DNA from 3 places in the Bacillus sp. AFS053548 genome. Region 2 is predicted to be linked to each of the others. Evidence: predicted binding sites of a transcription regulator. Region 2 holds the regulator's gene; each other region holds the start of a gene.
What was found. Region 2 encodes LexA, which represses DNA repair genes until DNA is damaged. Its sites were predicted from a motif close to CGAACATATGTTCG; they were not measured.
Positions count from the first base shown of each region.

Region 1: the regulator LexA is predicted to act here: its motif matches at 1,765-1,778, upstream of recA (recombinase RecA).
Region 3: the regulator LexA is predicted to act here: its motif matches at 8,421-8,434, upstream of CN946_RS04070 (YqzH family protein).

Region 1 covers NZ_NUHI01000026.1:115,533-125,723, forward strand. The annotation lists gene recA (recombinase RecA) at 644-1,687, opposite strand; gene CN946_RS14035 (competence/damage-inducible protein A) at 1,937-3,196, opposite strand; gene pgsA (CDP-diacylglycerol--glycerol-3-phosphate 3-phosphatidyltransferase) at 3,220-3,798, opposite strand; gene CN946_RS14045 (helix-turn-helix domain-containing protein) at 3,870-4,763, opposite strand; gene CN946_RS14050 (DUF3388 domain-containing protein) at 4,784-5,575, opposite strand; gene ymfI (elongation factor P 5-aminopentanone reductase) at 5,688-6,416, opposite strand; gene yfmH (EF-P 5-aminopentanol modification-associated protein YfmH) at 6,596-7,879, opposite strand; gene yfmF (EF-P 5-aminopentanol modification-associated protein YfmF) at 7,879-9,150, opposite strand; gene CN946_RS14070 (ABC transporter permease) at 9,854-10,191, opposite strand, start outside.
Region 2 covers NZ_NUHI01000014.1:106,579-116,769, forward strand. The annotation lists gene CN946_RS07835 (GNAT family N-acetyltransferase) at 1-106, shown strand, start outside; gene CN946_RS07840 (hypothetical protein) at 467-907, shown strand; gene CN946_RS07845 (GyrI-like domain-containing protein) at 977-1,603, opposite strand; gene lexA (transcriptional repressor LexA) at 1,709-2,356, opposite strand; gene CN946_RS07855 (YneB family resolvase-like protein) at 2,497-3,153, shown strand; gene CN946_RS07860 (DUF896 domain-containing protein) at 3,376-3,615, shown strand; gene tkt (transketolase) at 3,803-5,806, shown strand; gene sirA (sporulation inhibitor of replication protein SirA) at 5,997-6,434, shown strand; gene CN946_RS07875 (YneF family protein) at 6,520-6,732, shown strand; gene CN946_RS07880 (FIMAH domain-containing protein) at 7,679-9,970, shown strand.
Region 3 covers NZ_NUHI01000006.1:55,470-65,660, forward strand. The annotation lists gene CN946_RS04010 (ABC transporter ATP-binding protein) at 1-256, shown strand, start outside; gene CN946_RS04015 (ABC transporter permease) at 293-1,417, shown strand; gene CN946_RS04020 (ABC transporter permease) at 1,419-2,564, shown strand; gene CN946_RS04025 (VOC family protein) at 2,618-2,998, opposite strand; gene bshB2 (bacillithiol biosynthesis deacetylase BshB2) at 3,084-3,764, opposite strand; gene CN946_RS04035 (YojF family protein) at 3,781-4,125, opposite strand; gene CN946_RS04040 (FtsB family cell division protein) at 4,555-4,944, shown strand; gene CN946_RS04045 (hypothetical protein) at 5,234-5,551, shown strand; gene tatC (twin-arginine translocase subunit TatC) at 5,607-6,335, opposite strand; gene CN946_RS04055 (metal-dependent hydrolase) at 6,669-7,271, shown strand; gene CN946_RS04060 (hypothetical protein) at 7,349-7,777, shown strand; gene CN946_RS04065 (DUF2653 family protein) at 7,800-8,099, shown strand; gene CN946_RS04070 (YqzH family protein) at 8,146-8,340, opposite strand; gene CN946_RS04075 (Y-family DNA polymerase) at 8,505-9,767, shown strand; gene CN946_RS04080 (YolD-like family protein) at 9,853-10,185, shown strand.

The sequences.
Region 1 (10,191 bases), on a different contig from region 2:
TTAGTTTCATTTTTGTCGGCTGTTATATTGTATAAATAATTGCATCAACATACAGCACACTTCAATTCAATTTTTAACAAAATAGTAATATTTTTTTAGAATATACACTTAAATATTAAATCTCTTACCAAATGATGTCAAGCCTTGTAAATCGCTTACTTACTTGATTTATCAATATTTATTACATTTTTACTAGATTTCATACATGAAAATCTAAATTTTATTCATTAATTTTTTTATTAAGATCTGATTAGTAAGCAAATTAATAGAATTTTTCATTTAAAAAGTACTACTTATAAATATAAAAAAAGTAGAAATTGGCTGTTTTTTGATAATTCCTGATAATAAAATTATGAGAGATACCAATGCAGGACACCTAATTACCAAGAGTGACTTGAATTGCCTCTTCATGGTCGTTCCTCTAGGGTCTCAATTCGCATTTTTTATAGGAGTCTTTAATCCTTCCATTTGAATCAACTCTTTCATATTCGTGAATTTTTTTCTATATTACATTTAAAACCATTTGAATATCAATTATTACTGCTATTTAGAAAATCAAAGAAATATGAAATTATAAATATAAAAAAATGCAGGCACTTTTAATAAGCGCCCGCATTTTTTGTTGCTTTAAACTAACTAATGATTACTCATTTAATAAAGAGAATTGTTCTTCGTCATCTGTTTCAGTTACAGTAACAGGATTATCTAAACCATGGTGAAGACGAATCGATTGTTTTATCGTATCACGTATTTCTTTATTTTCTTTTAAGAATTGCTTAGCATTCTCACGACCTTGTCCAAGACGTTCTTCATTGTAAGAATACCATGCTCCACTCTTAAGAACGATATCTAAATCAGATCCAATATCAAGAATTTCTCCTTCTTTAGAAATACCTTCTCCATACATAATGTCTACTTCTGCTTGTCTAAATGGTGGTGCTACTTTATTTTTAACTACTTTAATCTTTGTTTTGTTACCTACAATATCATTACCTTGTTTTAATTGTTCAGCACGACGTACTTCTAAACGAATTGTTGAATAGAATTTTAACGCACGTCCACCTGGAGTCGTTTCAGGATTACCAAACATAACCCCAACTTTTTCACGAATTTGGTTAATGAAAAATGCGATCGTTTTTGACTTGTTAATTGCACCTGAAAGTTTACGTAATGCTTGAGACATTAATCGAGCTTGTAGACCGACGTGAGCATCACCCATATCACCTTCAATTTCAGCTTTTGGAACTAATGCAGCTACTGAGTCAATTACGATAATATCAATTGCACCACTACGCACTAATGCTTCAGCGATTTCAAGTGCTTGTTCACCTGTATCTGGTTGAGATAATAATAACTCATCTATGTTTACACCTAATTTTTGAGCATAAACCGGATCTAATGCATGCTCAGCATCTATAAACGCCGCTTGTCCTCCATTTGCTTGAACTTCAGCGATTGCATGTAATGCTACAGTTGTTTTACCTGAACTTTCAGGACCATATACTTCGATAATTCGGCCTCTTGGATATCCACCTACACCTAATGCTACATCTAGTGCTAACGATCCACTAGAAATAGTTGAAATTTGGCGGTCTGTTTGTTCTCCAAGTTTCATAATTGAACCTTTACCGAATTGTTTTTCTATTTGTTTTAAAGCCATATCTAATGCAGCTTGACGATCACTCATTTAGATTCCTCCTTAAGGATTCATTTATCTCTTAACTATATAATAACTGTTTTTTGTTCGTTTGCCAACAAAAAAATAGAACGTTTATTCGATATTTTTCGTATTTAAACTTAATTTTCAAAGAATAGAAACGCTTGTTTCGTATTTTTCGGTCTATAAAACTAGATTTTTATTAATATCGAAACTATAAAATTAAAAAACTCGGCTAAATTAACCGAGCTTTTATATTATAAAATATTCTATTTCATTTTATAAGTCTTGACTTTCAAAACTTGAATTAATTAATTTAATCAACAAGTTCGCGCCATTTTTGACACTTGATAATCTTATTTGTTCTCTAGTCCCACTGAATTGGAACTCTTTTACAATAGAATCAGAATCACCAATTTTTATACCGATAAATACTTTTCCTACCGGCACATCTTCTAATGTAGATGGTCCTGCTTCACCAGTAAAACTAATTGAAATATTACTTCCTGTTAATCTTTGAATATTTTCAACTAGTGATTTTGCACACTCTGCACTTACTGCACCATTCTTATTAAGAATGTCTGATGGCACATTTAAAAGTTTTTGTTTCATTTCATTAGAATAACAAACAACACTACCTTTAAAAATGGACGAGTTACCAGGAATATCTGTCACTCTTTTACTGAATAGACCTCCAGTTAAACTTTCAGCAGCAGAAATAGTCAGCTTAAAATCTTTTAGCTTACTTGATAAAACTGTAAATAAGTTTTCATTATTTGTACCATATATAAACTGCCCAACACGCTCACGTATTTTTTCTTCAGCTTGTCCAATTAGTTTTTCTGCCTCTTGTTGATTACTAGCACTTGCAGTAACTCGAAGCATTACTTCTCCCTCACTTGCTAAAGGAGCAATTGTTGGATTTGATTGATTTTCAAGTAAATCAAGAATTTCAGTTTCTAAAATCGATTCCCCTATGCCAAAAAACTTAAGCTCTTTCGAAATAATCGTACTTGCTTCCGTTCCTTTTAAAAAATAAGGAATTAGTTCTTTCTCAACCATCGGAATCATTTCTTTAGGTGGTCCTGGTAATAATACAAATTGTTTATCTTTCGCTTCATAAACCATTCCAGGTGCCATACCGTTTTTATTCAATAAAACATGTGCATTATTAATGACTAATGCTTGTTTTTTATTATTTTCAGTCATTGGTCGATTTACTTTAATAAAATATTGTTCAATATACTCTAGTGATTGATCATGGTAAATAAGTGACTCTTTAACAAATTCTGCGACAACTTCTTTCGTTAAATCATCCTTTGTTGGTCCAAGTCCACCAGTTAAGATGACTAAATCACTTCTTGATGAAGCAATTTCTAATGCACTTTTAAGTCGTTCGGAATTGTCTCCTACAACTGTTTGGAAATGATGGTGATATCCTAATGCAGATAAATGTTTAGCTAAAAATTGAGCATTTGTATTTGCAATTTGGCCTAAAAGTAGCTCAGTACCTACTGCGATGATTTCAGCACGCTTCATATCATTTCCCCCTATATTATTAATTACATAGATTTAAGAAGAACATCTCTATTTTTATAAAAATAATCCCAACCAGAATATACTGTAAAGAATAATGCGACCCAAAGTGATACATCCGCAATCGAAAATGGTAAGAAATTTAATGGGAAGTCATGTAAGAAATATGCAGAAATCGCAACGATTTGAGCCCAAGTTTTAATTTTACCTAGCATTGCAGCAGCATGTACTTCTCCAGAGCCAGCTAAAATCATTCGTAAACCGGTGACAGCAAACTCTCTACTTATTATGACAATCGTAATCCACGCAGGAACATAATGAAAATCAGTTAAGATAATTAATGCTGAAGAAACAAGTAATTTATCAGCAAGTGGATCTAAAAACTTTCCAAAATTAGTAACTAGATTATATTTCCTTGCGTAATAACCATCTATAAAATCAGTAACTGAGGCAATAATAAAAATTGCAGCTCCTACTAAATGATTAACTGGTATTGAATCACCCATTAATGTAACTTTTCCCCATCCAAAATCGATTAAAACGGCAATCATAAATAATGGAATTAGACAAACCCTTGACACTGTGATCTTATTTGGTAAATTCATGGTAAAACCCTCCAAAACTTTCTAAAAATGAAGCATTTATAATAAATGAATAAAAGCCATCTTAAAGATGACTATTGATTCATTTTTAAATTTTTAATCGTAATCTTTTGGTGAACAGCATTTGTTGGACTAACTGGATATTTAAATACCTCATCATTAATTCGTAGCTCAACATTATTAGAAGCACCAATATTTACAGTTACTTCATTTTCTGCTGTTAAGTCGTAGTTTTGAGTTTGTCCGTGTTTTAAAATTCCTGAATAGAACATTTTTCCATCAGCATTTTTTAAATCCACATAACTTTCACCATTTGCAACTACTTCTAATTTAAATACATCCGTACCAGATAAAGAAATAGTAGTTCGTTTACCCGCTGCAGAGTCAACAGTAATTTTTTGCGCTGGTGTTTGCTCAGTCACATCAATTTTCGGTTTCTCTGTTTTTTTCGTATTATTAGCTTTTGCCTGATCTAGCGCATTATTTTTTGGTTTTTCAATTTCAGAATTAGAGTTAGATTGAGATTGATTCGTATCCGCAGATTTTTCATCATTTTTTGATGGGAACATCATATAAATAGCGATGCAGATTCCAATGATAAGAACCGCTACTAGTATCCTTGGTAAATAATCCATTATACGTGATGTCTTAACATTGTTTAATGGTTCTTTAAGCTTCGATGCTCTACTAGGAATCTCTTCATGCTTTACTTCTTCTACTGTATTTGCCACAGTTGATTCCTCTAATACTGGCTTTTCAGTTAGAAATCCAGAAACGTCAACACCAATTGTTTCTGCATATTGTCTAATAAATGCACGAACGTAAAATTGCCCTGGCAATATTTCATAATTACCTTCTTCAATTGCTTCAAGATAACGTTTCTGAATCTTCGTTAACTCTTGTACATCGTCAATTGATAAGCCTTTCGCTTCTCTTGCTTCTCGTAAATATTTTCCTAATTCTGTCACAAGTTACACCCCAACTAACTTTAAAAATCAAACATTGAGAACGAGTTGTGTCCATTTTTATCCATTTGGTCTACAAGTTCATATTTAATTTCTTCATTTTCATCATTTCTTAATTCAATTATGTAATCAAAATCTTCTAAAGAGTATTCAGTTTGCTGTACAAATACATCAGGATGCTCTACTACTTTCACAGAAGACATTGCCATAATTTCGCGAACCAATTGCCAATGTTGCTCATTTGCTCTTCTATGAGAAAGAATGCCATCAATAATAAATACATTATCTGAATTATATTCATCTTCTATTAATTGACTTCTTAATGTTTGTTTAATTAATGTTGATGAAACAAATAACCAACGTTTATTTGCACATACACTTGCTGCTACAACTGATTCAGTTTTACCAACACGAGGCATCCCTCTAATTCCGATTAGCTTATGGCCTGGCATTTTAAATAACTCTGCCATAAAATCAACAAGCATTCCTAAATCATCGCGGACAAAACGAAAAGTCTTTTTATCATCTACGTCTCGTTGAATATAAGTACCATGTCTTACAGCTAAACGATCTCTTAGAGTTGGCTTTCTAAGTTTAATTATTGTTATATTGTCCATAGTATTTAAAATTGATTCAAATCTAGTAATTTGATCATCGTTATCGCAACCAAGTAACATGCCGCGTTTCATTGTGTCGACACCATTGATTGTTAAAATATTAATCCCTAGCATACCGATTAGCGATGCAATATCTCCAAGTAGTCCAGGGCGATTCTTATGTATTTCATACTCAAAATACCATTCGATTAACTCCATACCTATACCCCCTATTTGTTAACTACTTAACTCTACATTTAATAATAAACGATTTCGCCATAATATAAAAGGTAAAATATGTGAAATAAATAACTTTCGACGGGAATTTTTACTATGAAGTATGCCAACCCCCGTTTACTCCAAGAATTTGGCCAGTTATATAAGAAGATTGTTCGGAAATTAGGTAATTTACAGTATTCGCAATTTCACTTGGAAGAGCTAAACGATTCATTGGAATTTCATTTGCAATTTCTTTTAAATCTTCTTCACTAAAGGATTTTAACATATTCGTTTTAACGGCACCCGGAGCAACAGCATTTACTTTTATTCCACTTGGCCCTAATTCTTTAGCTAATGCCATTACATAGGCGTTTTGAGCACCTTTAGTAGTTGAATATAATACTTCACATGAAGCACCAATTTGTCCCCATATGGACGAAATAACGACGATGCTACCAGATTTTTTAGCCACCATATTAGGAAGAAAATGATTGACTACTTTCATCAAACTTTTTATATGTAATTGAGTCATTCGATCGATTTCTTCATCACTTACATCGTTAATCAAACCAATGATTGAAAAACCCGATGCATACACAATTGAATCAATTTTATCATTTATTTGTGATGTTAAAATTTCAACTCCATTTTCAACTGATAAGTCCGCTTGAACGAATTGGCAATTTACTTCAATCTTATTAGCCAATTCAATCAGTTCACTAAGTGGTTCTTTATTACTATTATAATGGACAACTAAATCATATTTTTCATTGATTAACTTTTTCGAAATTGCAAAGCCAATGTCACCACTAGCTCCAATTACTAGAATTCTTTTTCTCATTTATTATAATCTCCATTTTTTCGAGGTTTTAATGCAGGTTTAAAGAGTATTAAGAAATATAAAGGCAAGCGAGGAGGCTCTCTTAAAAATTTTTATTAATAAATAGTACACTTAGATTCTTTATAAATCCTTAATTTTTTAAATTTCAAAAAGCATCCATAAGGATGCTTTTAATTCACTCAATGAGGAAGAACAAAAAATTCACTCATATAGTCTTCATTTATTAGATGACTAGCACTTTCTTTTAGATCCTCTACAGAAATAGATTGTAACACAGATACGATGTCAAATAAATGCATATCTAAGAACGCATATCGCGTAAATTGGTTAGCGATATATTCAGGAGAATTTAATGAGCGTAGGAATCCGCCAATTTTCTTTTTAATTACGCGATCGACAATTTCTTTTTCCCACTGATGATTTTTTGAGTCTAATAGCACTTCTTTTATTTTTTCAGAAAGTTTTTCAGGTGAAGTGGAATCCCCTCCGATGATCGCAAAAGCAAAACCATTTTCTGCAGAGTAATCATATGAGAACGTATCATCGATTAAACCATCTTCATACATTTGTTGATAGGTATTTGAGCCTTTACCAAATAAATAATCAAGTAATACTGAAATTGATAATTCATGCTTTAATAATTCGCTTCCACCTTTAGGTGCAGAAAAATCTTTCACGCCAACCAGCACTTTCGATGATTGGACATTCATATGTAACACTTTTTTCTTTTCTGCAGATTCAGGATTTTCTTCAGGGAAAAATCTCTTTATTTCATTTGCATCTTTGAACGTTTTTTTGCTTTGGTTGTCTCTAATTAAATTCATTGTTTTATCAGGGTCTACTGGACCTACAACAAAAAACAACATATTACTTGGGTGATAAAAAGTTTCGTAACAAGTATAAAGTAATTCTTTTGTAATTTTTGAAATTGATTCAACCGTACCAGCAATATCAGTTCTAACAGGATGTTTACCATATAAATTTGCAATCATCCCAAAATATTGTCTCCAATCAGGGTTATCTTCGTACATTTTAATTTCTTGACCAATGATCCCTTTTTCTTTTTCAACACTTTGATCAGAAAAATAGGGTTCTTGAACAAAATCAATTAAAGTCATTAAATTTTGTTCTACATTATTCGTTGCTGAAAATAAATAAGCAGTTCGGGTAAAACTTGTAAACGCATTAGAAGAGGCGCCTTGTTTACTAAAAACCTGGAATACGTCCCCATCTTTCTTTTCAAACAATTTGTGCTCTAAAAAATGAGCAATCCCATCTGGTACAACTAATTTTTCATCTTTTCCTAATGGAATAAATTCAGAATCAATCGAACCGTATTTAGTTGTATAGGTCGCATATGTTTTGTTGTAGCCTTGTTTAGGAAGAATATAGACTTTTAATCCGTTTTCAAGCTCCTCGAAATAAAGCGTTTCATTTAATTGTTCAAAATACTTTTTTTCCATTATGCTCCCTCCTGACCTTTTAAGAAATAAGTTGTGTGAAGATTAATTTTATTAGCTACAGTTACAATTTCATCTTTAGTAACTTTTTCGATTTCAGGGAACCAGTCCTCGATCGGACGTTCATTTCCTGCAGATTGGTCATTGAATAATGTTTCAATGATTCCATAAGCAGTGTCCATACTTTCTAATAGACTGTTTTTAATCACTAATTTTGTTTGATCAATTTCCTCTTCAGTGAAATTCCCCTTTTTCATCTCTTCAAGTTGTTCAGCAATAATTGTTGTTGCTTTTTCATAATTTTCACTTGCTATACCAGACATGACCATTAAAATTGATTTATGACTTTCAAAACGAGAAGCAGCATAGTATGCTAAGCTATTTTTTTCTCGTACATTGATAAATAATTTTGAATGAGAGAATCCACCAAAAAGTCCATTAAATACTTGAAGTGCAAAGTAATCTGGATCTTTAATCGAGATCCCAGTAGTATAACCGATGTGTAGTTTTGCCTGATTTAGTTTTTGCTCTTCAATTACTTCATTAGGAGAATCGACTGGTGTTGCTTTTGTTGTCTCAACTGTTAATTTTCTACTAGTTGTGTTTCTAAAATTCTCTTCAACTAATTGTTTACATTGGTCAAATGCAACATCTCCAACTATATAAAGATCAATTAAATCTTGTTGCAAAGCTTTTTCATAGTACTTATAAAGTGACTCAGCTGTAATTGAATTGACATCTTCTGTTTTTCCATTTGCAAGTAACGCATAAGGTTCATCCTTAAACATTTCTTCCACTAGTCGTTGATTTGCATATTTTAATTTATCATCATTAATTGATTGAATTCGTTGTACTTGTGTTCTTTTTTGAGTTTCAACATGCTTAGCTGAAAAAACACCATTTTCTAAAAATGGATTTTGCCAAATTGAAGCAATAAGCAAGAGCGCTTCATTTAATAATGAACCTTGATTTGAAAGGTATTTTTCATTTGCAATGTCAATTGTAAATGACATAACATGATAATCACCTTTTTTTGATACGTCTACAAAGAAGGTCGCCCCATATAATTCTTCTAATTTTCTTCGAATTTCACCATTGGTAGGAAGATCTTTTGTTCCACTTTGCAATACATAAGGTAAAATTCCGCGATAGGATACTGTATCTTCTTCAAGTTTTCCACGTACTTTTAACGTAATCGAATTTGTTTTAAATTTTTCAGTTGTTACCACATGTAGTTTAATACCGTTTATATCACTATTTTTGTACTGTAACAAATTCAAATTGAACCCTCCTTAGTCAAATACTATTTACTCATATTTATTTCCAATATCTTCATTGTATCTCTAATTTTACCAAAAATAAAACCTACTGCTTAGTTTACCCAAAATAATTAATTCAAATAAAAAGAAGCTTCTTATTTTAAAATCGTCTAGAGCTGTCGAAAAAGCCATTTAATTCCGTTATCTGTTCTTATAAAATAAGTACTTCGTTGATTTCCTCTCCAGGATACTCCCTTTCCGTGGGGAGAGAGGTGAGCCTCCTCGGCTCGCCTGCGGGGTCTCACCCTTCCCTCTTTTCCCACAGGAGTCTCGCACCTTACGTTCCAATCACTACCAAAATATAACTGTAAAATCTTATAACCAATACACTTTTTAAACATTGTCTTTTCTTTTATACTTTTAAAACGATTAAGTCTTCTTTTCCGATGTGATTTTATCCTCAAATAACTCAGGTGACATGAGGTTAACGAATTCAATAGAAATCAAACTGAAGTTATTTGAATGTCTTGAGGATATTCTTCTTCTACGTAAAATCGATCAAAACACGAATTATAATTTAATTTCTTGGTATAGTTGAGAGATGATCGACCAAAGCAATCTTACTTAACAAGATAATATTCGTAATTAGTTGAATCAATGTTTTTTCAGCAAATGAAAAAAGCTTCCTAATTAAATAGGAAGCTTCTTAAACAATTATTTATCGTTTACCTTTTTCATATGCAACACCAACTGATTTTGGTGCTTGAGATGATTTTGAGAAAATTACTAATGCGATTAAAGTTACTACGTATGGGAATAACTTTAATGCTAATGGTGGGATATGAGCTAAACTTGGAATAACTTGCGATACATTGGCAATTGTTGTAGCTACACCAAAGAATAATGTCGCTGCTAAAATTCCAAGTGGTTTCCACTGTCCAAAAATTAATGCAGCAATTGCTAAGAAACCAAGACCTGCAACACTACCCGTAAATTCGCCAGAGTATGTTACTAAAATAATTGCTCCACCTAGTCCAGAGAATGCACCAGAAATAA
Region 2 (10,191 bases):
CTCAATGCAAAAAGTTTTTCAATCTCTAGGATATATTGAAAGTGGATTTATCGATAATTTGGATGAAGGAGATCCTGAAATTATTTATGTTAAATTAATAGATTAAACGATATTTTTGGTAATTTATTTTTTGAAGAAGAATAACAATATTTTTATTACCCCAATTATCATTAGCCACTCCCAAATACCCATCTTCAATACTATATAAATTTACTCTCAAGCGGTTCTCAAACTTTGTTCGAAATAATCCTATCTTTTCATAGTTAAATTGAAAACGTTTACTATTATTCACAATAATAACGAAAGAGTGTGTAAAAAGTCCTGATGGATTAATTGATTTGTTACTTTAGGCTATTCGATATAAAAAATTTTTAAATACATTCTTCCTGTTATTCTATTTTTCAATGCATGATGAATAGTAATAATATATAAATGCTCCAATTATATCACTATAAGGAGTGGAAATATGGATTTTAAAAGGGAATTCATCTTAAAAACAAAAGCAATATATAAAGAAACTGTTACAGAAAATATGGCTTACAGTAAGATGTGTGAAAAATTTGAATCATATTTTGTTGATTTAAAGGAGTCTTTAAAAAAGGAAATTGAAGTTTCGAATGGTGAGTTTGATATTATGATTGATAAAGATAGTGTTATTGAGGTCTTATTAAATCAAAGAGAGTTATTAATTACGATTGATGACGCTGGGGTAGTAGTTAGTATTAAATATTTTGATGAAGTGCAAAATGAACAGGTTGAAAATAAGATTGATATAATTGAATATGATGGTGGGGCATACAAGAGTCAAGTATTTCAATCACCTATTACTAGAAATATAATCGATAACTATTTAGCAATTGCGTTTAGAGATGATTTAGAGAAGAATTTTGAGAGTTATAGTGAATGATAAAGTGATCTGTTCCAGTTAACTAATAGTAAGTCTAGAGCTTGGTCCTTCCAAGCTCTTTTAATTTGTCTATAGTTCTTCCACTTGAAATCTTAAAACAGTTTTCAATTTTTCAGGTTGTGTTTTTCTCGCATCAGAAATATAGATTTCTTTATGTGTTTTTTGAATTCTTTGTAGATCATTCTCCATACAGAACTCTTCCATTAATTTAAAGGTTCTTGGTTCGTCATCATAACTTCCGATGTGCATGGTTTGTACACATAAGCCTTCTGAAATCGATTCGAGTTTTAAGTTTGCTAATAATGGATTTTTCTTTTTTTGTTTAAGTTGATCTAAAATGATGTATGTTAAATTTTCTGTAACAAATTCGGGTTGTCTAATCATTAATTTATATAGAAGATGTTCTTTATTTAAATAGGCTAGTTTTCTACCTTCTTCATCTAAATCCCATACACCTTCAAGAGGGAAGACTGTGTAATCAAAATATCCTTCTGGAACAATGCCCTTTTTGGGTAACATTTTAATGGCATATGCTAAAGAATAAAGTGCTTCGATATTTTCTTTAAATAATTCATTATTTGGATTGCCTTTGCCTTCAATCGTTATATATTTAAAGGTTGGTATGTTAATTTTACTAGGCTTACTTTTTGGTAAATAAATTTCTTTTAAACTTTTTCTCCACTCAAGTTTACTCACTAAAAAAACTCCCTTAATAATAAGTCAGTTTGGTTTATTTTGTTATGACTATGCTTGTTAAAAACAAAAAGCAATCACATAAATATGTCATTGCTTTTAAGAGGTTTAATGATATGTACGATAGACTCCTATTACTTTTCCTAAAATTGATACTTGTTTTAATAAAATAGGAAACAGTGCATCATTTTCAGGTTGAAGTCTAAAATGGTCGCTTTCTTTATAAAAGCGCTTTACAGTAGCTTCACTATCTTCAGTCATGGCAACAACAATTTCGCCATTTTCAGCAGTGAATTGCTTTTTAACGATTACAAGATCGCCATTCAAAATACCAGCATTGATCATACTATCTCCTTCTACACGTAGCATAAAAACTTGTTCGTTAGATGGAGCGACAGATGTCGGTAAAGGGAAATATTCTTCTACGTTTTCGACTGCAGTAATTGGAATACCTGCAGTTACTTTACCGATTACGGGAATGTTAATAATATCGTTATGGATTTCACTGTATGATGCTGGTACTTCATTTACAACCGTTGCTGTATCACCAAGAATCTCAATTGCACGCGGTTTCGTAGGGTCTCTACGGATAAAGCCTTTTTGTTCTAGTCTCTCTAAATGACCATGTACTGTAGAGCTTGAAGCTAAACCAACAGCCTCAGCAATCTCTCGAACTGAAGGTGGATAACCTTTAATTTTTACTTCGTCTTTAATATAAGCTAAAATTTCTGCTTGCCTTTTCGATAGTTTGTTCATTCGAATTTCCCCCTTGCCTATAAAGTAGATAATACGTTCCTCTTTATTTTTTTCATTATATCATGATAGGATATGATATACAAACGTTAGTTCTATTTTTTATTAAAGTAGTTTTCGTGTTCGTATGGAGGGAACAGTTAATGAATGCAATAATTTACGCGAGAGTAAGTACAGCAAAGGATTCACAAGAAACATCATTAAATAGACAAATAAGTGAACTAACCGAATTAGCTGAGCGGATGGGAATGTGTATTCTAGAAACAATAGGCGAACAGGCTAGTGGGTATGAAGTAGAAAGAGAAGGGCTATTCCAGCTATTTCAAATTATAAAAGAGCATCAAGTTGATGCTTTGTTAATACAAGATGAAACAAGATTAGGAAGAGGTCATGCAAGAATAGCATTATTACATTTTTTAAAAAGGGAAGGAATAAGATTATTTACCTCTTCTCAAAATGGACAATTTCAATTAAGTGAAAGTGATGAAATGGTTTTAGAAATTTTAAGTATTGTAGAGGAATATCAACGGAAAATTCATAATATGAAAATAAAAAGAGGTATGAAAAAGGCGGTTGAAAACGGGTATAAGCCTCAAAAAAACTTAGAAGGTAGTTTAAACGCAGGTGGTAGAGATAAGTTGGAATTACCGATTTCCGAAATTGTAAGATTACGTCAAAACGACCTAACATTTGAAGAAATTGCAGCTACCTTAAAAGGATTTGGATATAACGTTTCAAAGGCAACTGTCAATAGAAGGTATAATGAACATATGAAAGAAAACTCCAATATTGAAAGCTAATGCAATTTATTGTAAGATGAGATACATTGAATAAAATATCAGACTCTGACTAACGATCGCTATTTTCTTTGCTTAGCCTGCTAAGTGCGGTGCTCTTTACACCTATTAAAACAGCTCGAAGTTAGACTTTCTCGCAAAGAATGAACAGGCAATTAATCGCCTGTTTTCAAAGTATGGAACTAACAATGAATAGATAAGATACAAATAAAGGAGAGGTTATCAATGGTTACTAAAAAAACTTTAGATAGAATAAATGAATTATCAAAAAAAGCAAAAGAAGAAGGATTAAGTCCTGAAGAGAAAGTTGAACAAGATCAATTAAGGAAAGAATATTTAGCAGATTTCCGTTCTCGTATGATGGATGAATTAACTTCACTTAAAATTGTTGATGAAAAAGGGAATGATATTACACCAGCAAAGTTAAAATATGAAAAAGCAATGCGTAAAAAAAACTTACATTAAAAAGGTTTTAATATTATAAAATTTCATATTTTGTTTAAAATAACAGAAAAAAGCAGAAGAATATTCTGCTTTTTTCTATTTCTTGGAAAGAATTTGTTAAAAATGTCAAAACTAAGTGTTAGTTATTGTAATAAATCATGGTAAATTATATGATAATATCTATGAATAAGCTAAAGGAGCGAAATTTATGTCTAATAATATTGAACAATTAGCAATTAATACGATTCGTACATTATCAATTGATGCAATCGAGAAATCCAATTCTGGTCACCCAGGAATGCCAATGGGCGCTGCACCGATGGCATATGCATTGTTTGCAAAATTTATGAATCATAACCCGAAAAATTCAAAATGGTTTAACAGAGACCGATTTGTGTTATCAGCAGGCCATGGTTCAATGTTACTATATAGCATGTTACATTTATCAGGCTACGAAGTTTCGATTGAAGATATTAAAAACTTCCGTCAATGGGGAAGCAACACTCCAGGACATCCTGAATTTGGACATACACACGGTGTTGAAGCTACAACAGGTCCATTAGGACAAGGTATTGCGATGGCTGTTGGGATGGCTTTAGCAGAGCGTCATTTAGCAGGTACATATAATAAAGAAGATTTAAATGTAGTTGACCACTTTACATACTCAATTTGTGGTGATGGAGATTTAATGGAAGGTGTTTCTGCAGAGGCAGCTTCATTAGCGGGACATTTACAATTAGGTCGCTTAGTAGTTCTTTATGATTCGAATGATATTTCATTAGACGGAGAATTAAATCGTTCATTCTCTGAAAGTGTAGAAGACCGCTTTAAAGCTTATGGATGGCAAGTAATCCGAGTTGAAGATGGTAATAACTTAGATGAAATTACTGCAGCGATCCAAAAAGCTCAAGAAGAATTATCAAAACCAACTTTAATCGAAGTGAAGACAACAATCGGTTACGGTTCTCCGAATAAATCTGGTAAATCAAAATCTCACGGTGAGCCATTAGGAAAAGAAGAAACGATTTTAACGAAACAAGCGTATGCTTGGGGTTATGAAAATGCATTCTACGTTCCAGAAGAAGTGTATGCACATTTTAATAAAGTAATCGTTGAAGCTGGTGCAAAGAAAGAAGCAGAATGGGATGCTACATTTGCAAAATACGAAGAAAAATATCCTGAATTAGCAGCTCAATTAAAGAATGCGATTGAAGGTAAAATTACTGTAGATTTAGAAACAGCATTACCTAAGTATGAAGTAGGTAAAAAAATTGCGACTCGTTCATCTTCAGGTGAAGCAATTAACGCTATTGCAAACGTATTACCTAGTTTCTTTGGTGGATCCGCTGACTTAGCTGGATCTAACAAAACGTATATGAATGGTAAAGGTGACTTTACGAGAGAAAGCTACGATGGACGTAATATTTGGTTCGGTGTACGTGAATTTGCAATGGGTGCAGCCTTAAATGGTATGGCGTTACATGGTGGCGTTCATTCGTTTGGCGCGACATTCTTTGTTTTCTCTGATTACTTAAAACCAGCAATTCGCTTAGCAGCTTTAATGAATTTACCTGTTACTTATGTATTTACACATGATAGTATCGCAGTTGGTGAAGACGGACCTACTCATGAACCAGTTGAGCAACTAGCAGCATTCAGATCAATGCCTAATCTAAATGTAATTCGTCCAGCAGACGGAAATGAAAGCTCAGCATCATGGAAAGTGGCAGTAGAAGCTAAAGACGCTCCTACAATGTTAGTATTGTCTCGTCAAGATTTACCAACTTTAGAGGGAACTACTACTGATATTTATAATAAAGTTTCGAAAGGTGCATACGTTATTTCTCCTGCTAAACAAGATAAAATTGATATCGTATTAATTGCTGCAGGTAGTGAAGTACAATTAGCAGTTGGAGCACAAGAAAAACTAGCAACAGAAGGAATTTCTGCATCGGTTGTTTCAATGCCTTCAATGGACTTATTTGAAAAGCAATCTGATGAATATAAACAATCAGTATTACCAAAAGAAGTTACGAAACGAGTAGCAGTAGAAATGGGTTCATCATTCGGCTGGCATAAATATGTAGGATTAGATGGAGAAGTTATTTCAATCGATACATTTGGTGCATCTGCTCCAGGTAACTTATTAATGGAGAAATTCGGTTTTACTGTTGATCATGTCGTTTCAGCAGCAAAAAAAGTATTACAATAAAAGGTGAAGACGGGAAAATAGGGAAAGAATTTTAAATTCTTTTCCTATTTCCTAACCTTTTTTCAATATAATACTTTATTAAAGATTTTTCGACAAAACTAGTTGATTTTCACTCCTTAAAAATGACAAATATTTTGAATGGAATTTTATATAATCTTCCTTACAGATAGTTGTTGGGAGTGGACAAGATATGAGGGAATATAAAATTTTTTTAATTCGAGAACCACTGTCTATAGAATTTTATGGGAAAGAGCATAAAATATATCAACTAGTATATGAGTATTATTACTCATCTATTGAACTAAGGAATATTATCGAAAAACAATTAGAATATATTACAGAACCAATACCATTATTCGAGCTACATACATTTATTCGCAAATTTGATTCTCAACAGATCTACTTTTATGAGGAAACTGGAGAGTATCTTCTCGAACTTGTTGATGGTGCAAAGGCTCAGCTAAAACTTTATCCTCACGAACTAATATTATATGCAGAAGGATCATTAGAGGCAGAAACAATATTCTTTGAGCTATTAAGAAAGTTTCGTTCAACATTCATTGCAATTGATGTGAAGGATCAGCGATTTGGCTGGCTAAGACCTATCGCCTATCAAAAGTATATTTAAATGATTAAATTACAGTTTGCTCTTGTATAAACTGGTTAGTTTTAGTAAAATTGTTTCTAGATGATTTTAAGGAGGAAGCAATAAAATGTGGGTATACTTTCTAGTCGGCATCTTAGCATTAATTGCAGGTGTAGCGATTGGATTTTTCATAGCTCGTCAATATACAATGAACTACCTAAAGAAAAATCCACCAATTAATGAACAAATGTTAAAAGTAATGATGGCTCAAATGGGACAAAAACCTTCACAAAAGAAAATTAATCAAATGATGAAGGCTATGAACAACCAAACAAAATAATAAATCCTTTTAAATATAAGGCTTTATAGCTTGTTTTGAAATAAATATTGAACATATTCTTTCTGGAACCAGCTCTTTTAAGTGAATTCTTCACTAAGAATTTGTAATTATTTAAATCATGAATCATTATACTAATCTGAAACCACTTATTCTGTTGGGATTAACCAATAGGAAAGTGGTTTTTATATTTTTAGAGGAAATTTTAATGAATACCAAAAGAAATTAGCCATAAATAGGGAAAGAAAAAAATTTAAGACATCGACTTTCGAGAAAAGTTGGTGTTTTTTTATATCTTTTTCTTCATTTTGAATTTATAAGAATTCGGATTATCTTGCAAATTTTAATACAACACTCCAATACAGTACTTATACAGTACTTGGTTAAGAAATGCGTATTCATAATTCAAATGTTTATTTAATCATTTAGTACATTGGCAAATTATTTTAGAACAAATATTTTTATACAAAACATGCCAAAATCCGCAAACAGTTGACAAATTTTTAGAAATTTAATCGTTTAATTCGTCGATTCCTATCTATTTAACAAATTACACGAAGAAGAAAGTCGATAAAAAAGTTCATGTTAGTTCCAATATTTGTCAAAATACCCATTATTAAAAGATTAGAATTGTTAACAAACTATTAAATAATTTATTGTGCTTCATCATATTAGTGCATCTAGTAAACTATCAATGAAGTCTATTAATTAGTAAATTGTTAGGCTTACCTAAAAGATAGATTTCATGTAGGAGGAGGAATTTGTCAGATTGTTTTCCGATTTATAATTATGTTTTTACGTTTAAAGGGGGGGAATAAGTAGACTGTTGGCTTAATCAGGGGGTGACGATAAAAAGTCCGAAAAGAAATGATGACATCACATAATCGACAGGACAAATTCGAAATCGAAAGCTACATAATTATAGTTTACAAGTGAGAGGAGAATTATTTTGAAGCGTAGAAATAAGATTGCTGCTTTATCGACCACTTTAATGATTTCGATGTATTCAACATCCGCATTCGCTGCTGAACCAGGGCTTGATAAAATGCCCGGACCAGTGGATCCTCAGTCATGGGTGAATCCAGACGATATGACCTGGAATGATTATAAACCAGTCCCTGGTATAAATTGGAGTACCGATAAGAGTATTCAACCGGAAACAAACCTTAAAGGAGCGCTGATCTTGGTTGATTTTCCGGGTCAGGATTTTATCTTGACCTTGCCTAAGGGGAAGGATCCTATCGGTAATCCACAAGTCAATGCAGTTCCTCGCGAAAAACTCGGGGAGTTTTGGACGAATTACTTGAATGTTCCAAGTGAGCTAAATCATTATCAGACAATTGATGGCTTTTGGAAAGAGAACTCATATGGAAAATGGGGCGTAACCCTTGATTCTTACGGTCCTTATCGCTTGGATAAATACGAATTTCAGTATGGGCTTGACAATTTTAATTCTGGTTTTCTGCCGAGTAATTATAAGACCGGTAACCTCTTCCAGGACGGCATTAATGCAGCAACAGCAGACATAGTCGCATCAGGAAAAAACTATGACTTTGCGTTCATTGTACATGCTGGCTATGATGAATCAACCGTATGGCAAGAACTGGGCGAAATGAAGTTTATGAATCAGAATACGGTGCCAGCTGAATTTGGTCCACCGAATTTAACTGGATTTGAGACTATGCCAAACTGGGCAAAAACTCGTTATGTACCATGGACTTCTTGGTTTGCAGCAAAATCTATTTGGTCTGCTGCATCGAGTGCAACATTAAATGGCAAATCGATTCGTGTTTCTATTCAAGGTGAAAGTGATGGCATGTCTACATTTGCTCACGAATTTGGTCACCTTAAGGGACTGGGCGATAACTATAATAATGCAGCTCTAGACCCTCGAACCTATTCGGGTTATTGGGAAACGATGAGTCGCGGGTCATTTAATGGCCCAGGTGGAACGCATACCCGATGGATGATTCCGGCAACCCTTGGTTCATCGTTACCGGCACCACATACGCTTCGAAATAAAATGAAACAAGGATTTCTATCCAATGATGAAGTCCTGCAGCTCAACCGTGATGAATTAAAAGAGTCTGGACCTGTGTTTGCGGATATTATTGCGCGCGAAGTACCAATTGGCAGTAAATTCGGCAGAAGCGGACTCCATGGTATCAACATCAGTATGACCGATTTAACACCAAGTAATTACCTAAGCGGTGACTGGCGTAACGATATGATCGGCAACGTAAACAACGCTAAGTACAATAACTACACCCTAGAAGTGGTAGACCGAGTTGGTGCGGACTCCTTTGCAGCCGATTCAGGTGTATTGATTTCCAAAACAAAAAATGCAGAGACTGCCCCGTTCATTTGGCCAGTTGATTCACATCCTGAAGATATCTCTGTGAAGGACTTTACTAAGCCTGACGGTACAACTGTAGCGGTTACAAAAGGTGACCCACGTCAAGCCCTGGATTCTTTATTCCATGCAGGGGGTGGAGCAAGTTTGGTTGGCGGTAAATTCAATGGTTCTATTAGCCAAGGCGATGTTGTCAGTGAGTACATCGACCCGTACAATAAACTTCAATTCTACATTTTAGGGAAGTACAAAGGCAATGACGGCGTCCTACATTATCAAGTTGCTGTTCGTAATACCGAGGGCTCAGGTGCCTATAAACGCGGGGTAAATGTAAGCGCTGGCACTATACAACCTGCTGTAGCGGGCAAAGTGGCAGTTTATCATTTTAATGTTACTAATACCGGCGAAGCGAAGGATCTTATTCGTGTTAACGCTTCTGCAGGTAATGATTGGACAGTTCAACTTGATAACAATGTTGTAGCAGTTGAACCGGGTAAAACCGTTGATGTACCTGTGTACGTGAAAATTCCTAAAGGTATGACAGCACCGGCCAATATTAACTTTACGGCAACTTCAGAAACAGACTCAAATCAAAGTGCTACTGATAACAATCTTTTACTAAACAATCTGAATGCAGCTGGTGTAAGTTCTATAATCGACAGCTTCGACAATGCAGGAGCCTTCAAAGCAGGGTCAGCGCAAGCCTTGAAGGCACATTTGAAATCTGTAGATCAATTTGAAAAGAATGGTAATGCTGATAAAGTTATCAAACATATTAATGATTTTAAAGGATTTCTAGAATATGAAAATGCTTGGAAAAAGGTTTCCGCAAAAGCGTATAATAATTTAAAAGCATACTCCGATGCAATGATTGAGGTTTGGGAATAGGGTAGATTGACTGTTTTTGGTAGAGTAACTGTGCCAGAGAAATGGAAGAACACTAATGTATGAATCTTCATAAAAAATGTGAAAGCATTTAGTTCCTACAAAAATAAGTAAAAATAAAACCGCTTTCTATTGGGAAATCAAACAATGGGAAGTGGTTTTTTTGTGATAAAATAATATAATAAAAAGGCTCCGATTAAATTTCGGAGCCTTTAATTAATACG
Region 3 (10,191 bases), on a different contig from region 2:
TACAAAGGATATTCGAATTGAAGTTAAAACGGCTGAAAATATTGATGTTACGGAGCTTAAAGCGATTAATGGCGTTGAGAACGTTCATATTTTAGATAATGTTATTACGATTACTTCAGATAATGGTGTGAATAATTTAAATAAAATCATTCAACATTTTATTAATAATGAAATCGAAATCAGTTCATTACAGGAAAATGCGCCTAACTTAGAAACTGTTTTCCTTACATTAACAGGTCGAAATTTACGTGATTAACTTTATGGAAAATTATTTTATAAGGAGGCAATTAGCTTGAATATTTTTAATATTGCTTTCATGGAAATTAAGCGTGACTTTCGAGATGTAAGGAACTTATTTTTTATGTTAGCATTTCCAATCATTTTAATGCTTGTCTTAGGTACTTCACTTTCAAATGCTTTTTCAACATCAGTCCCAATTAAAGATGTGCATGTTTTATATAAAGAGCAATCAACAACTGGTGAGTTTTCGCAGTATTTTAACGAATTAATTAAAAGTACGAAAAAGTCTGGAATTCATTTTAAAAAAGCTGCGAGTAATACAAATGGAGAGAATGAAGTTAAACGAAATCATTATGATGGCTATATTTCTATTCAAGATAACGGAATTAAGCTTTATATAAATGAAGGAAACAGTGTTGAGGGTAGTGTTATTCAAGGAATGTTAACTTCTTTTGTAGATAAATATAATGTTGGCGTGGAAGTTGCAAAAGTCGATCCAACTAAAGTTAAAGAAGTCTTTTTAGGTAATTCTCATGATGATTATATTAAGGACACGTCGATTGCATCAAATAAACAGCCAGGTTCGATGGATTATTACGCGATTGCAATGACGACTATGATTGTTCTTTATGCAGCTATGTCTGCAAGTAAATTGATTACAGGAGAAAGAGTTAGAAAAACTGCTGATCGATTGATTGTTTCTCCTATTTCCAAGTTTGAGATTTTTATAGGAAAAATACTTGGAAGTTTAGTTGCTAACTTTCTGTGCATTATTGTAGTTGTCTATTTCAGTAAATTCTTTTTTAAAGCCAACTGGGGTAGCCATCTATTATTAGTCTTTATTGTTTTACTAACGGAAGTTCTTCTATCAATTAGTTTAGGGTTAGTTGTAAGTTATATAACGAAATCTAATGCATCATCTAGAGCAATCATCATGATTGTTGTTCAGCTATCTTCATTTTTTGGTGGAGCTTACTTTAAACTGGGCGATACTAGTGGGATTTTAAAATTCATTACTCAGCTTTCACCACTTACATGGGTTAATACTGCAATTACAAAAATTATTTATGCAAACGACTTGTCAGCTGCAATCCCGGCGCTTGTCTTTAATATAGGTTTTTCTTTATTATTCCTATTTCTTGCATCTATTTCTCTACAAAGAAGGGAGGGGCTGTAGGATGCAGACAGTTTTTTGGCTAATTTCGAATACTTTAAGAGCTACTTTTAAAAATAAGAAAAATATTATTATGTATATTTTAGTGCCTCTAATTGGAATTTTTATTTCCTTTCTAGCTTATGGTGGTTCCAATAAAACAATCGTTCATGTTGGGATTGTCAATGAGGATCATCAATATATTGCAAATGATACGATTAAGTTTTTAGAACACTTAGATAACGTTCGAATTGAAATAATAAACAATTCTGATGCCAATGATAAGATTGCTTCAGGATCACTTGATTGTGTTATTTCGTTTCATGATGGTTTTACAGATAGTGTACGTTCTGGTAATCCAAATCATATTCAAATATCTTCTATAAAAGGTGCTCAAATTACGAGCTTTGTAAAATCTTATTTATACAATTATATCGACAATGTTTCAGCTATTAGTAGAGTGGCAAAAACAGACCAAACTAAATTTAATCAAATGTATTCTAATTACCAAAATGCAAGCTTCAAGGTAGCAACAAAAACATTATCAGATTCATCTCAATCTGAAAATATGACGACATATAGTTTAGGCTTTTTGATTATGATTATGTTAATGTCTGCAGGGAATCTTTCTGAAATTATTTTAAAGGAAAAAGAAAATCGAATTTACTACAGACTTTTGTCAGCACCTATTAATGCTAGAAAATATATTTTCTCAAATGTTGTAGTAAATATGATTGTAATGACGCTCCAAGTAATTATTACGCTCCTCTTTATGACTAAAGTGTTTCATATCGATATTCATATTCCATTTTGGGAAGCGGCAATTGTTATGATGCTTTTTGCTTTGGTCTCAGTCGGAATCTCATTAATGATTGTGGCCTTCTCTAATAGTTCAAGATCATCTGGAGCATTGCAGAACTTAATCGTTGTTCCAACTGTTATGATCTCCGGTTGTTTCTGGCCAATCGAGATTATGCCATCATCAGTACAAAGAATTGCGGATTTTCTTCCACAAAGATGGACGTTAGAGACATTGACGAAGTTGCAACAAGGAAGTAGTTTAGGAAGCTTATATTTAAATATTTTAATCCTTCTAGTTTTTGCGGCTGCATTTTTCTTAATCGCTATCTATAAGTTTAGTCGTAATAGTTCTACTAGAAATTTTGTGTAGATATAAAAAAAATCCATCTCTTTATTTCAGAGATGGATTTTTAAGTTATTTTATTAGTCCATTGAACTACAAATTTCAATAAAATGACCGTCTGGATCTGCTACATATGCTACTGTTTGACCCCATGGTTTTGTAATTGGTTCTTTGATGATGTTTACACCTTTTGTTCGTAAATTTTCTATTATAGAATGCACATCATCAGTTACAAATCCGATTTCAAAGGTTTGGGAGGATGCCTCAGTATTTTTATAATTTAATCCAGTAAGCTCTTGAACATTGCTACGTTCAATCATTGCAAGTACGGTATTGCCAGTATCTAATTCTACATACGTACCATGATTTCCACGAATAGGAAGGCCTAAAGACTCAGTATAGAAAGTAAGAGATTTTTCTAGATTTGAAACATATAAAATTAAATACCTCATTTTCAACATTTCATTAACCTCCAGAATAGTTTAATCTCTTTTTCTTTCTACATATATAAGGTTTTTACCTTCTTACATTGGCTTTGGCAAGTGCTTATTCAAACTGATAGGTATAGAATGATTCCTTCGCAAAAAATGATTTTAATCGATCATCAGGTATATCTTCAAATTTTTCGATTTTTACAACGTCTTTTAGCATCGCTTCTGTTTGAGAACGGTGTGCTTTCATTGTTCTTAGTTTCTGGGTTGCAACATCCATTACATCATTCACGATATCTGGTTTCCCTAAAACTTCAAAGCGTTCTCTTGTAATCGCGATACACCATACTGTTGGGCGATCTTCTTTATCCATTCGTCGAACTGCTTCAACAGCAGCTCTTGCAGTTGCATCATGGTCTGGGTGGACACCATGTTCTGGATAAAAAGTAATTAATAAAGTTGGCTGAATCTCGTCGATGATTTCCTTTATTGGACTAATTACATCCTCAGGGTCTTCGAATTCAATTGTTTTATCATGGAATCCTAGCATTCTTAAATCTTGGATTCCCATTTCTCTACAAGCGTCGATTAATTCGTTTTTACGTATTGTAGGAAGTGATTCTCTTGTTGCGAAAAATGGATTTCCCATATTTCGTCCCATTTCTCCTAATGTTAAACAAGCGTATGTAACGGGAATCCCTTTATTTGTAAACTTCGAAATCGTTCCAGCAGCCCCAAAAGCTTCATCGTCAGGGTGAGGGAACACAAGTAATACTTTTTCTTGTTTTTGACTCATTTTTAGTGCTCCTCTCTTAAAATGGCGTATAGCTTAAATGTATAGCGATTGCAAGCTTTCCATCCTCATTATGACCCGCTAGTAGGAGGCGACCTTGGTCATCAACTTCAAAATCAGTTAATCCTTCTGCAACAACCCAGCCTTCTTCAAGCTTTAATCCGACACGGTATGGGTATTTACCTGTGATCGTAGCACGGCTAATGATTACTTTCGTATTTCTGATAAAGGCATTTACCGTCATTACTTTTTCATTAAAGTGATTAGCATATGCACCATTTGTAGTTTCTAAATGTAAATAGACTGTTTGATTTATATAATTTTGAAGTGCATCTTGAGCAGCACCAATTTCTAATTTTTGCATTTTCTCGTACCTCCTTTAAAAAGTATTATAATCCAACTTTCCCTAAATTGGTAATTTGTTGGCTTGTGATTTTGAACATAAAAAGATCCCTATCTAATTGGGTGATAGGGATTGGGGGGATGTGTATAACATGATTACTAAAATTTAACTGTTTAAATATTCAGTTAATTTATATTTAATATACATGATGGGAAAATATTCGTCAACCACTTTTGTTAAAAAAATTTAAAATATTCGAAAAATAAGAAAATGAGGTAATTAATGGTATCCTTTTTTATTGATAATATATGTGACTAGAACTCGACAAAAAAGACGAGTTTTAGTGTAAAATAGTCAAATTTTTACTTGTTTTACCTTTTTTTTCTTTTCTAAAAAGATATTACTTGTTAAACTAGAGTAGAATAATATTTTTAAAAGGAGGTTTTTAACGTGAAGGCAGAAGCGCGAAAACTATATAATCCACAAAGAGAAGAATTAAACAAGCCTTCTCGTAATCAATTTCCGCAGACTAAAAAAAGAAAAACAATACGAATCCATCGAATCATTTTGACAACATTATTTTTGTCTTTAATTGTCGCATCTGGAATATATATGTATAGTCAAAACAAGATCGCTTCGGCAAAGCAACATGAACTTTCAACATTACATGTTGAACAAAAAAAAGTAGCTAAAACTGAAAAAGATTTAAACAGACAGATTAGACTATTAAATGATCCGGATTTCATAGCAAACTATGCTCGTGATCAATACATGTTCTCTAAAAAAGGAGAAACAATCATCATTGTGCCGAAATCGAAAGATGATATCAGCTCAAACTAACAATTAATAACTTAAAGATTCTCATATACGTGGGAATCTTTTTTCTATATTTATTATAGAACTAACGTTCGATTTATGCAAATTTAAAGTCGAACGTACGAACTTAAATAGGAAGAAGGGTATAGGTTTTTTTCAGATAATTTACATTTTTCTCTTATAAACAGACTCTTTCTCTTATCACTTTGTTGTCTATTCAGTTCTAATTACCCATGGATTCTACAAAATTTTTACTATTCTGAAAAATACATCTTTGTTATAATTTAAATAAGCTTAAATAAGGAGGATTAACATGAAAAAGTTCATTTACGTTTTTGCTATTTTAATTGTACAAGTAATTTTGACGTTCCTTGTTAGTGTTCTCTCGGATTCATCGGCTAGTAATATTGCTATTATGGTAGGATTCGTTACGACGGTCTTCCTTTACTGGAAAACAGCTAAAAAAGTAAGTTATACTCCTCTGCAGCGGTATCAATGGTTGCGTGCTGCTGGATTAGAATTTAATGACTTACATAAAGATTTTCAAAGAAAAATTGCTATTAAAGCATCGTTAATTTATAGTTTTTCAGGTTTAGTTGTTACTTTGTATACATCACATATTTTGTTATAAGGATTAGTCAAAAAAAAATGGACAAGCATACTAATTGCTGTCCATTTTTTTATTTTTATTCCGATTCATGTTGTAGGCGTTTAATACGTCTTCTATATGCAATTGATGAAACAAGAATACTTAATTCGTATATAACTAACAATGGTAAGCTTGTCATCATATCAGATACAAAATCAGGCGGTGAAATTGCTGTTCCGATAATAATAAGGATAAAATATGCAAATCGTCGAGATTTTCTTAAAAATGCTGGTGATACGATTCCGATACTTGTTAAAAATAGTATAATGACTGGTAAATCAAAGAAAAACGCAAAAGGAACAACTAAGTTAAATAAGAAACTAAAATAGCGTTCAGCTGTGAATGTAACTGTTACTAAGTCTTCTCCGATGTCTTGTAAAAATTTTAAAACGTTTGGAAAGATGAAATAATAGCCAAATGCTAATCCACAAACGAACAATAAGAATAAAGCTGGTATGTAAAGCATTGTGCTTTTTCGTTCTTTTACATGCAAGGCCGGCTTTACAAACGCCCATATTTGGTAAGCTATGACAGGGATACTACACGCGATCGCGAATACTCCACCAATCATTAGATAAATCCAAAGGACATCACTTGGACCAAGCGCTAGAAGCTTTCCATGCAAATCTTGAACAAGGAAATTGAATATAGCTTTCGTATAATATAATCCAATCCCTAAAAAAATAACGAATGCAACAATAACTTTTATTATTCGATTTCGAAGCTCATCTAAATGGTCAATGACACTCATTTCTTTTTCTTGCATAATTTCCCCCAAAGCAAACTGTGAAAGTATTTTATTACACTTTAAAAAGCATTAATTAGCTAGCGATGTCGATTACTCGATATAGTAGCCAATTCTAGGAATAAAGTGTAGGTGCAACTACGTCTTTAGTCTTCGCCTAAAAGGCTCGCCAATCGACTAGTTTCTATAATATTGAGCTTCCTATATTTTGTCAGAAAAAAGAACAATCGTCAATGAATATAAAGACATTAATTATTCTTAAATTACCATCATTTGTTAATTTATTCATATGAAAACTAACCTTATCCGACTATAATAAAAGTATGAGTATGTAAGATAAGGATGGTATATGTTTTGGATGGAAAAAGTCATGTAATTGTAGGATTATTTGCAACTGGTGTCACAATGTATGCAACAAAAAATGATTCTATGACCGTGCCACTTATAGTTGGTGCAATCAGTAGTTTGGCTCCTGATTTAGATCATCATAATGGTTCATTAACAAAAAAAGTTTCAATGCCGCTAAAAGTTCTTTTCAGCTTATTATTTTTAGCAGTTACATTATTTATTGTTGTGAAGACAGGGAAGTTAATTTATTCTGGATCATGGATTTATGCAGTAGGTATTCTCATATTATTTATTGTTTGTGTTAGCTGGTTACGGAATTTAAAAACAATATTAATGTTAACAGGCATATTAATTGCAATTATTGGTTGGTTTTTCTTTTATGGTTATTGGTCAATCTTTGCGCTTGGATTATTTATTGCTGTTTCTTCGAGATTAAAGCATCGTGGACCTACTCATTCTCTTTACTTTTTAGCAGTTTGGAGTGGAATTTGTTATTTGCTGCAAAAAGACTTAATGATAAATGGATTATGGTTAGCTGGTACAGTCGGTTATTTTTCTCACCTATTAGCGGATCAGTTGTTTACAAAACAAAGAATTAAGTGGTTATAGACCTCTTTAATTGTCACATTTTTTTATTAAAAAAGATCCATACTAAGAAAGATGTGATGATGAAAGAAGGGTCGATATTGAAAAAAATAAATTCTCTAATATCCATGTGGATTTTGTTTTTTATGCTTGCTTTGTCACTCCCGGTTGATGCAAGTAGTAATACGTATAACCATCAACGTATTAAAGTAAATACTAATTCCTTTGTTTCTAGCAAACAACCATCAACGCATCTTGCAATTAGGAGATCGTATCGTTCTAATAGAAGTTATCGACCAACAGCACCTAGGTCGAGCTATCGATCGTATAGAAGTCCAGGAAGGAATTTTTTAGGGTATGCAGGTGCATTTGGGTTAGGCTCGCTTTTTGGATCGATGCTAAACCCATTTGGTGGCTACTATGGTGGTCAGCAGTTTGGTTTTTCATTTTTTGGATTACTATTAGATTTTTTAGTAATAATAGTGATTATTTGGTTTATTAAGAAAATTTTTCGTAGAAACCGATATTAACTCTCCCCTTTTAAGGTGACTTGTGAAGATCTATTTTGATGAACAAGATGTTGCCAATGCAATTTGTGTATATGTGGCTGATTTAGAAGGGATTCGCCCAGAAAGTGTGCAAATTGAGTTTCAATTTGATGAGAATGACGGGGTAAGCTGCCAAGTCTCGGCCAATTATCGGAACGTATTGTATTTTGAGCAACAAATATCTGACGCAATTGGTTTTTACTTGGAAGAGATTCATCGTTTTTCATCCTATGCAATGGAAATCATTATTGGTTTTGATGAAGAAGATGGAATTACGAGTGAAATATCATTTATCTATTCATAAAACCCGAGAAAGAACGTCCTGTTCTTTCTCGGGTTTTTTCGATTGCTTAGACATAATTCGTTACGTATTCGTAAACAATATCTTGTACTAATTCATGTAATTCACGGTCATCATTTAATTGTTCGGTAACGATTTGTTCGTACAGTTTATCTAGCATATCAGCTGTAATCCACTGTTCGTGTTCTCCTCTATATTGCATTAACGCTCGTTTAATCATCTGCTTTACAAACTGTCCATCCACTTTTAGTCTTTCCTCCCTTAAGCTAATTTTAGTATAGCTAAAATTTTGTATTGTTCCTAGCGAAAAAATTTTATTGAAATCGAACGTATATTCGTTTAATATATGTTTATAATAAAAATAAGAACATTAGTTCTGCTATTTTTTGGAAAATCGGAGTGATATGTATGAGCATTTGTTATGAAGAGTTACCACATCATCGGATATTATGCATCGATATGAAGAGCTTTTATGCAAGTTGTTCTGCGGTCATGCTCGAATTAGATCCATTAGAATGTTATTTAGCAGTTGTTGGAGATGTGGAGAGGGAAGGAAGTATCGTACTTGCAGCTTCTCCGCGATTAAAAAAGGAATTTGGGATTAAAACAGGATCAAGGGTTTTTGAAATACCAAAAGATCCGCGAATCAAAATTGTAAATCCTTCAATGTCAAAATATCTAGAAATCTCAACGAACATAGTAAAGTTATTAAATGAATTTGCACCTTTAGAGGATCTACATGTATATAGTGTTGATGAATGTTTTTTAAAGGTGGATGGAGTGAAGAGATTATGGGGGGATGCATGGGAGATTGCCGAAAAAATTCGTACTGAGATTATGGCAAGATTTCAATTACCTTGTTCGATTGGGATTGGACCGAACATGCTTTTGTCGAAGCTCTGCTTAGATTTAGAAGGAAAAAAAGATGGGATAGCGGAGTGGACTTATGAAGATGTAGAAAAAAAACTATGGCAGGTGAGTCCTCTTAGTGAAATGTGGGGAATCGGTAAAAGAACCGAACGAACTTTAAATACAATGGGTATTTTTACCGTAGGACAGTTAGCGAAATATCCTCTTCATTTGCTGGAGAAGAAATTCGGAGTGATGGGAAATCAACTATATCATCATGCGTGGGGAGTAGATCTATCTGAGCTAGGTGCGCCAATAATGAACGGACAAATTAGCTTTGGTAAAAGCCAAATATTAATGAGAGATTATACGAAAGTCGAAGAAATTAAATTTGTTATTCGTGAAATGTGTGAAGAGGTTGCACGCCGAACTCGTAATGCTAGAAAGGCAGGGCGTACGATTACATTAGGAATTGGATATAGTCGGGAAGAATTCGGTGGAGGATTTTCACATGCGTTTACAATGGATGAACCTACAAATATTACTTCAGATTTGTATGAAATCTGTACAAAACTATTTGATCGATATTATGAAGGGAAGACAGTTCGGCAAATTCTCATTTCTCTTTCGAATATTGTAAGTGATGAAATCATGCAGTTAAATTTGTTTGATCAGAAAAAACCTCAAAAGCGCAATTTAGGATATGTGATGGACGCAGTCCGAAAAAAATACGGATCATCTTCGCTCCTCTGGGCTGTTTCTTATGCGGAAGGAGGAACAGCACTTGCCCGAAGCAAGCTGGTAGGTGGACATAAAGGTTAAAAATTTCCTTTTGTCCTTTTCCCCTGCAAGTGAAAGCCACTAGTTCTACCTAAGGTAAAAAGAGAAGAAAAGGAGAAGAATGCCGATGATTCGTGACCGTGGCACAATTAAATGGACGTCAATGATGTTACCAGAACATGTAAAAATGCTTCGTGATTGGAAAGTATCACAAAATTATGAACAACAAAAAGATGTAGATGAACAACTATTAGAGGAAATGAACCGTCATCTTCAACAGGCAATTCACGAAGATGAAAGTGTACAAATTACTTATTATAAAGACCACTATCACCATAATGTAAAAGGAAAAATAGGGAAAATTAATTTACACCAAAATAGGTTATCTATTTATGAAGAACAAGCTGGATATATGGAGCTGTTATTAAGTGATATTGTGGATGTGAAGATTGGATCTTGAACAGTC